One region of the Pseudomonas sp. GW821-FHT09E12 genome, then DNA from elsewhere that is predicted to be linked to it. Evidence: riboswitches for the same ligand, from Rfam matches in the RefSeq annotation. Region 1 holds a riboswitch; the other holds the start of a gene.
What was found. A riboswitch is a leader RNA that binds a small molecule or an ion and turns the genes downstream of it on or off. The one in region 1 is predicted to bind cobalamin.
Positions count from the first base shown of each region.

Region 2: another riboswitch for cobalamin. It lies ahead of AC07PQ_RS03340 (CbtB domain-containing protein); the one in region 1 lies ahead of cobO (cob(I)yrinic acid a,c-diamide adenosyltransferase).

Region 1 is NZ_JBWKOM010000006.1:471,000-475,354, reverse strand. Features, by position in the region: gene AC07PQ_RS20520 (cobyrinic acid a,c-diamide synthase CobB) at 1-1,192, opposite strand, end outside; gene cobO (cob(I)yrinic acid a,c-diamide adenosyltransferase) at 1,189-1,800, opposite strand; cobalamin riboswitch at 1,881-2,116, opposite strand; gene AC07PQ_RS20510 (hypothetical protein) at 2,280-2,861, shown strand; gene AC07PQ_RS20505 (PQQ-dependent sugar dehydrogenase) at 2,934-4,253, shown strand; gene AC07PQ_RS20500 (class I SAM-dependent methyltransferase) at 4,256-4,355, opposite strand, start outside.
Region 2 is NZ_JBWKOM010000001.1:738,434-742,788, reverse strand. Features, by position in the region: gene AC07PQ_RS03365 (fatty acid cis/trans isomerase) at 1-77, shown strand, start outside; gene nfuA (Fe-S biogenesis protein NfuA) at 282-866, shown strand; gene cobM (precorrin-4 C(11)-methyltransferase) at 965-1,711, opposite strand; gene AC07PQ_RS03350 (cobalamin biosynthesis protein) at 1,769-2,206, opposite strand; gene AC07PQ_RS03345 (CbtA family protein) at 2,203-2,910, opposite strand; gene AC07PQ_RS03340 (CbtB domain-containing protein) at 2,922-3,110, opposite strand; cobalamin riboswitch at 3,209-3,430, opposite strand; cobalamin riboswitch at 3,536-3,734, shown strand; gene cobW (cobalamin biosynthesis protein CobW) at 3,831-4,355, shown strand, end outside.

The DNA.
Region 1 (4,355 bases):
GCCCGCCATTCGGGCTCAGGCCGCGAGCGATCGGCGCAAGCTCGGTGCTGGTCAACGAATGATGATAGGTATGCCCGCGCAACGAACCTTCCGGCAACTCCACCGCCTGCAAGGCCAGGGCCGCCAGGCGCTTTTGCATCACCGCATCGCCGGGCAACAGGCCCAGCAGTTCGGCGCGCTCGCCGTCGACGTCGGTCAGGGAATCCAGCAGATACAACATGCCGCCACACTCGGCGAGCAAGGGTTTGCCTGCGGCGTGATGCGCGCGGATCGCGCTGAGCATCGAGCCGTTCGCCGCCAGCGCCCGGTGATGCAGTTCCGGGTAACCGCCCGGCAGGTACAGGCTGTCTGCCTCAGGCAGCGTCGCGTCATGGATCGGCGAGAAAAAGACCAGCTCGGCGCCCATGGCCCGCAGCAGATCCAGGCTCGCGCCATAGGTAAAGGCAAAGGCTTCGTCGCGGGCCACGGCAATGCGCACGCCGGCCAACAACGGCTCAACGGCAACCACCTGGGGAGCGGCGAATGCCACGGCGGGCGGCAAGGCCACTTCGCAGCTGTCCGCCAGGGCTGCGGCCGCGGCGTCGAGACGCAGATCCAGATCGTTGAGTTCGCTGGCCTGCACCAACCCCAGATGGCGGCTGGGCAGTTCGATGCCGGTCTCCCGGGACAGCGCGCCGTACCAGCGCAAGCCCTCGGTCAGGCTGCCTTCGAGCAACTGCGCATGCCGCAGGGTGCCGACGCGGTTGGCCAGCACGCCGGCGAACGGCAAGTCCGGCTGATAACGCGCCAGCCCCAGCGCCAGGGCGCCGAAGGTCTGGGCCATGGCCGTGCCATCAATCACCGCGAGCACCGGCACGCCGAAATGCCGCGCCAGGTCGGCGCTGGACGGCGTGCCGTCGAACAACCCCATCACGCCTTCGATCAGGATCAGGTCTGCCTCGCCGGCGGCCTCCCACAACAGGCGGCGGCTTTCCTGCTCGCCGACCATCCACATGTCCAGTTGATACACCGGCGCACCGCTGGCGCGCTCGAGGATCATCGGGTCGAGAAAGTCCGGGCCGCACTTGAACACGCGCACCTTGCGTCCCTGATTGCGATGCAGGCGGGCGAGCGCGGCGGTCACGGTGGTCTTGCCCTGACCGGAAGCCGGCGCGGCAATCAATACCGCCGGGCAATGACGGGCATCACTCACAGTTCGACGCCTTTTTGCGCTTTGATCCCGGCCTGGAAGGCATGCTTGACCATGCCCATTTCGGTGACGGTGTCGGCCAGCTCGATCATCTCTGGCTTGGCGCCACGTCCGGTGACCACCACATGCTGCATCGGCGGTCGCGCCTGCAGGTCGCTGAGCACCTGATCCAGGTCCAGATAGCCGTGCTTGAGGGCGATGTTCAGTTCATCGAGCACCACCAGGCCGATCGTCGGATCGCTCAGCAGTTCGCGGGAAACCGCCCAGGCCGCTTCGGCCGCGGCGATGTCGCGCTGGCGGTCCTGGGTTTCCCAGGTGAAGCCTTCGCCCATGACATGGAAACGCACCTGCTCCGGGAAGCGCCGGAAGAACAATTCCTCGCCAGTGCTGTTGCGGCCCTTGATGAACTGCACCACGCCGCATTGCATGCCGTGGCCCATGGCCCGCGCGAGCATGCCGAAGGCCGAGCTGCTTTTGCCTTTGCCGTTGCCGGTCAGCACCAGCAGCAAACCGCACTCGTTCGGCGAGTTGGCGATGCGTTCATCGATCACGGCTTTTTTGCGCAACATGCGCGCCAGATGGCGTTCGTCACGATCGGGGGATTCAGTCATGGGGCAGCTCTCCGTTGGGGCTGGATAACGGGGGGCAGGAATAGGAATAGACGGCGCAAGCCTGGCATCGCCCACCGTGATGCCGTTGGATGGATCAGGCCGGTCTCCGGGCTTGTGAGTGGCTGGGATGCCCAACTGCGCGCCTTCCCATGTCGACAGTCGACACAGTGGCATCAGGCGCAGTCTTGACTCACTTACCGTTGCGGGGGCAGCGCCGGAATCGTCGTGCGTGCGCCTTCGGCACGCGTACTCACCGGCTTCCCTGTTTCACTCTGTCGACCCAAGGCCACAGAGCACCTGAAACAAGTCGCGAAGGTTAGAGGGTTGGGGGTGGAGCGTCAATTAAAGCCCCGCAGATCGGCGAATGCTGCATATCGGAAAAATGACGCCAATCTTGTGCCACACTCAGTGCAGTGATATCAAATAGCCATAATCTCGTTAAAAAACTCCAATATCTGAACAATAATAGGAAAAGTCCGATGCAAGGCATGATCATCAGCAATCCGAAACTGGAATTCCTGCGCCCTGCCCTGGAACGCTGGTTCGATTGCATCGACCGCTACAACACCGTGCGCGGCGATAACGAAAGCCCGTACTGGTTCGACGAAAAAGCCAACCTGGGAATGCTCTCGGCGGCAGCCTGGATGGCGGAGATGGTCACCCTGGAACACGCACCGAGCAAAAAACAGCTCGAGGACGGCGACCGCAGCGGCCGCACCGACCTGTACATCGCCACGCAGGAGGAACGCGTCTATATCCAGACCACCCAGCGTTGGCCCCGGGTCAACAGCCTGCACCTGACCCAACCGTTGCTGGATGCCGCCAGCGACGCGAAAAAAGCCAGCTACCCCAGCGACCTGAAACTTGGCTGCCTGTTCGTCACGCCACAGAAAACCCAGCACAGTGCCACTCCGGAAGAATTGCAGGACATGGTCGACGACCTGCAAAAGGAACACTGCTGCGCCGTGGCCTGGTACTTCCCCTATGCGTACCGCAAATTGCGCAACGAAGCCGGCAACTATCACCCCGGCGTTGCCGTGCTGTTCAAGGAAGCACGCTGAGCAGGTGGAACCATCGTCCATCTGTGCTTCTCTATGACTACACCGACTTCGTGCATTCATAGGGAAATCAGCATGCTCAAGCTTCGATACGCAATCCTTGTCGCCGTCGCCGCAGGCCTCGCCGCCTGTGGCGAGACCTCCACCCTCCAGGTCTCCGACGGCACCGGCCCCTCGCCGAAACTGCCCGAACCGAACAAAACCCTGTTCCCGACCGTGAACATCGCGCCCGCAATCGGCTGGCCGCAAGGCGCCAAACCGGTGGCCGCCGCCGGCACCCAGGTCGCCGCATTCGCCGAAAGCCTGGACCATCCGCGCTGGTTGTACGTGCTGCCCAACGGAGACGTACTGGTGGCGGAGACCAACGCCCCACCCTCCCCCGATGACAGCAAAGGTATTCGTGGCTGGATAGCCAGCAAGATCATGAGCCGCGCCGGGGCCGGCGTGCCCAGCCCGAACCGCATCACCCTGCTGCGGGACAAGGATCACGATGGCGTGGCGGAAACCCGTACGGCATTCCTGGAAAACCTCAACTCGCCGTTCGGCATGACCCTGGTAGGCAATGACCTGTACGTCGCCGATACCGATCGCCTGCTGCGCTTCCCCTACAAGGACGGCGACACCAGGATCAGCGCCCAGCCGACCAAGGTGGTGGACCTGCCTGGTGGCAAGCTGAACCACCACTGGACCAAAAACGTGATTGCCAGCAAGGACGGCAGCAAGTTGTACGTCACGGTCGGCTCCAACAGCAACGTCGGCGAAAACGGCATGGACCAGGAAGAAGGCCGTGCCGCCATCTGGGAAGTCGACCGCGCCAGCGGCAAGCAACGGATTTTCGCCTCAGGCCTGCGCAACCCCAACGGCATGGCCTGGGAGCCGCAAAGCGGCCAGCTGTGGACCGCGGTCAACGAGCGCGACGAGATCGGCAGCGACCTGGTGCCGGACTACATCACCTCGGTCAAGGACGGCGCCTTCTATGGCTGGCCATTCAGTTATTACGGCCAGCATGTGGACGTGCGAGTCACTCCGCAAAACCCGGACCTGGTGGCCAAGGCCATCGCCCCGGATTATGCCGTCGGCCCGCATACCGCCTCCCTGGGCCTGGCCTTCGCCGAAGGCAGCAAGCTGCCGGCGCCGTTCACCCAAGGCGTGTTCATCGGCCAGCATGGCTCGTGGAACCGCAAGCCCCACAGCGGCTACAAAGTGATCTTCGTACCCTTCGCCAACGGCAAGCCGGTAGGCCAACCGGTGGACGTCCTGACCGGTTTCCTCAACGCTGACGAGAAAGCCATGGGCCGCCCGGTCGGCGTAGTGATCGACAAGCAAGGGGATCTACTGGTAGCCGATGATGTCGGCAACAAAGTCTGGCGCGTGTCAGCAACCAAGGCGCAATAGGTTCAGCGCTTGCGGCACAGGGTCAAGCCGTCCCCCAGGGGCAGCAGCGACAGGTCGACACGCGGGTCATCCTTCAAGGCGCGATTGAGTGCCTGGATGGCC
Region 2 (4,355 bases), on a different contig from region 1:
ACCAGACCCAGTACATCCTCGAGACCGATCCGAAAGAGGCGGGCGTACTGGACATGAACCGCTACGAGAACCTCTGAAGGCACCAGGCCCTTGAAATTCCGGGCCGCAGCCCTCAGGTTGCGGCCCGGCCCATCCCGGGAAAAGCCTTGTAAAAAATCCCAGGCGTTGCGTCGACCACGCAGCGCGGGCCTATCGACCAAGGTCTATCCCGACAAAAATACTAGGACTTTGTCCGGCACGCCGATTGGCGTAAACTGCGCCCACGCCTGCGAGGAATTTCCATGACCGCTATTACCATTACCGACGCCGCCCACGATTATCTGGCTGATCTGCTCTCCAAGCAGAACACCCCGGGCATTGGCATCCGCATCTTTATCACCCAGCCAGGGACTCAGTACGCCGAGACCTGCATTGCCTATTGCAAGCCGGGTGAAGAAAAGCCCGAAGACAAAGCCCTGAGGCTGAAGAGCTTCACCGCCTACATCGACGCCTTCAGCGAAGGTTTCCTCGATGACGCGGTGGTCGACTACGCCACCGACCGCATGGGCGGCCAGCTGACCATCAAGGCACCCAACGCCAAGGTGCCGATGGTCAACGCCGACAGCCCGGTCAACGAGCGCATCAACTACTACCTGCAAACCGAGATCAACCCGGGGCTGGCCAGCCACGGCGGCCAGGTCAGCCTGATCGATGTGGTCGAGGACGGCATCGCCGTGCTGCAGTTCGGTGGTGGTTGCCAAGGCTGCGGCCAGGCCGACGTGACCCTGAAGGAAGGCATCGAGCGCACCCTGCTCGAGCGCATTCCCGAGCTCAAGGGAGTACGTGACGTCACCGACCACACGCAGAAAGAAAACGCCTACTACTAAGGCGTTCGCTGCGAACATGAAAAACGGCGCCCCGTGAGCGCCGTTTTTTTATGCCCATTATTCCAGGTGTCTTGCGGCGCCTTGCTCGCGATACACCCTCAAGGCCGATACAAATGCGCATGCCCCGCGCGATACAACGACGACTCACTGAAACTGTCCGTGGCCAGCACTCGGCCCACCAGGATCAGCGCCGTGCGCCGAAAACCCTTGGCCTGGACCTTTTCGGCGATGTCCGCCAGGGTGCCCAGCACCCAGTCCTGATCCGGCCAGGTCGCCCGGTGCACCACGGCAATCGGGCAGTCGGCGCCGTAGTAGGGCAGCAGCTCGGCGACAATCTTTTCCAGGTGGTTGACCCCCAGGTGAATCGCCATGGTGGTGCCGTGGGCGGCCAGGCTGGCGAATGCCTCGCCGGCGGGCATCGAGGTCTTGTCGGCATAACGGGTCAGGATCACGCTCTGGGCGACGTCCGGCAGAGTCAGTTCGGCCCCCAGCAAGGCCGCGCAGGCCGCGGTGGCCGTCACGCCGGGGATGATCTCGAAGGGGATGCCCAGCTCGCGCAGACAGCGAATCTGCTCGCCGATGGCGCCGTACAGGCTCGGGTCGCCGGAATGTACCCGGGCCACGTCCTGGCCTTTGCCATGGGCGTCCTTGATCAGCTCGATGATCTGCTCCAGGTGCAGTTCGGCGCTGTTGACCAGCTGTTCGGCGCGATGGCCCTGGAGCACTGCTTCGGGCACCAGGGAGCCGGCATAGATGATGACCGGGCAACTGTGGATCAGCCGCTGGCCCTTGACGGTGATCAGTTCCGGGTCGCCGGGACCTGCGCCGATAAAAAAGACGGTCATGGCGTTCTCCTGTGAAAAAAGGGGCGAGGCAACCTCACAGATGAAGATTGCTCATGATCAGCGGCGGGGATTATCGAAGATTTGCCCGGAGCAGGCCAAGGCGAGGGTCGCCTGGGCGTATTTCTGCCGCGGGACCAGCAGCCTTGCCGGGCTTCGGGCCAGGTGTTCGGCCAGGGCCAGGGCGGCACTTTCGGCGACGCCGTAGCAGCCGGTGCGCTCGTAGGCGATCTGCGAACGATGGCTGAGTTGCAGCACATAAGGCGTCAGCTGGTTACTGCTGAAACAGGTCAGGGGCAAGTCCAGTTGCGCGGCCAGGGCCAGCAGCCCGGGTTCCTCGCGTTTCAGGTCGATGCTGGCCAGGGCCTTGATCTGCCCGGGGTCGATGCGGTGGGTGCTCAGGGTTTGGTCGAGCAGGGCGCGCAAGGTCTCCACCGGGCAGCCCCGCTGGCAGCCCAGGCCGACCACCAGGGGCGGCGCTGTGCTGGCCTGCGTCATGCCGAGTACTGATCGTCGCTCTTGCGGCGGAACAGCCAGGCGCTGATCAGGCCCAGGGCCAGCCAGAACGCGGCGTTGGTCAGCTGCGAAGCGATCTTGAACTGCGCCTCCAACTCCTCCGGGGCGAGCATCGAATGCACTTGCGGCTGTGGCGCGCCGATGAGGTGCGGCACGGCGAGGATGGCCACGCCCAGCGCTTTCAGCAGCCAGTTCCGGGCGAAGACGATCAGGGCAATGCCGACCGCGGTGGAAGCGGCGGTACCGACCCACCAGACCTGCCGTTGCGCCAGGTCCGCGGCGGCGGTGCCCGGCAGTTCGGGCGGCAGGCCGAGGGTCGGCGCCAGGCAGAAAGTGGCATAACCGGCCAGGCCCCAGAGCAGGCCCTGGGAAGTACGGTTCGGCGCGCGCAGGGTGTAGAGACCGGCGAGCATCAGGGCGAACCCCACGGCGACCACCAGGTTGCCGCCGGTGGTGGACAGCACGCGCTGCCAGCCGTCTTCCGGCTCCCAGGCTTCGGCGTCGTGGCTGTGGGCAGCGGTGCCGGCGGCATGCTCATGCGCTTCTTCATGCTGGGCGGCCGGGGCCTTCTCGTAGGTTTCCGCCTCCAGGATCAGCGGTGCGACCCAGAAGCTTTGCAGCAGGGTCAGCAACAGGGCCGCCAGCAACCCGGTGAACCCCGCGGTTTGCGCGATACGCTTGATCATGTCGGCAGGTCTCAGTGGCAAGGGAAGGCGGCGCTGTGGCGGGTATCGTGGGCGGCGTTGTGCACCGCTTCGATATGGGAGAAGCCGGCGAAATACACAAGGCACGCACCGAGGATCGAGGCGCCGATGGCGGCGACCAGGCGTTGGCTCAGGGTGGCGGTACTGTTGCTGGAATGGCTGGTGCTGCTGATGATCGACATGGCGCTTCCCTCTGGTGTGTCAGCGGGTGAATCGAGCGCAGCAAAACCCCGCGAGACGGGCTCGCGGGGAATTAACAGCGCCCGCCCACCGCGGGTTTGTTATGACTGTGTAGCGGGCCGGTCTCCGGGCTCGCGAGGGGCGGGGCTTGCGCCACGCCTGCAAGAATCGCCTTCCCATGCCGGACTGCTGGCACAGTGGATCTGATTCTTCGCTCGCTTACCGTTGCGGGGGCAGCACCGGACTGATCAAGGCTTTTGGCCTGTGACGCACCGGTTTCCCGTTTCACCCTGTGAAGGGCACCCGTAACAAGGTGTGTAGGAGAGCATGGGCGAGGGAGGGGCGTCAATTGGCAAGGGTTCTCGTTTTCGATCGCAATTGGCCTGTCCTCGCGCTGCATGAACATTGACCGCCCCCCAAGCTCTGCGTAGCCTTGCGCTTTCGAGGTTCTTCGGCGTCTGTCGAAGCTAAGAAGGGAACGCGGTCCAAGCCGCGGCTGCCCCCGCAACTGTAAATGGTGATGAACGATGCAAGGCCACTGCCAGGCGGCGGGAAGGCGCATCGTTGGCCAGTCGAACGACCGGCACACCGTCAGCCAGGAGACCTGCCTCGGACCTGATTCTCACTACAACCGGGCGGGGTGATCCGGTGGCGAACCCTTCCGTGCAGTTGCCTGCGCGGCTCTCGTCCCGTATGCCCGCCACCTTGCCAAAGGGCATCCGATGAAAACACTGGCCAAACTTCCCGTCACCATCGTTACCGGCTTCCTCGGCTCGGGAAAAACCACCTTGCTGCGGCACATGCTGGACAACGCCCAGGGTCGACGCATCGCGGTGATCGTCAACGAGTTCGGCGAGCTGGGCATCGACGGCGAGATCCTCAAGCAGTGTTCCATCGGTTGCACCGAGGAAGAAGCCAGCGGTCGCGTCTTTGAGCTGGCCAACGGCTGCCTGTGCTGCACCGTGCAGGAAGAGTTCTTCCCGGTGATGCGCGAGTTGGTGGCCCGTCGCGGCGACCTCGACCATATCCTCATCGAAACCTCCGGCCTGGCCCTGCCAAAACCTTTGGTCCAGGCTTTCCAATGGCCGGAAATCCGCAGCGCCTGCACCGTCGACGCGGTGATCACCGTGGTCGATAGCCCGGCCGTGGCCGCCGGTACCTTTGCCGCCTTCCCGGACCAGGTCGACGCCCAGCGCAAGCTCGACCCCAACCTCGACCATGAGTCGCCGCTGCATGAGCTGTTCGCC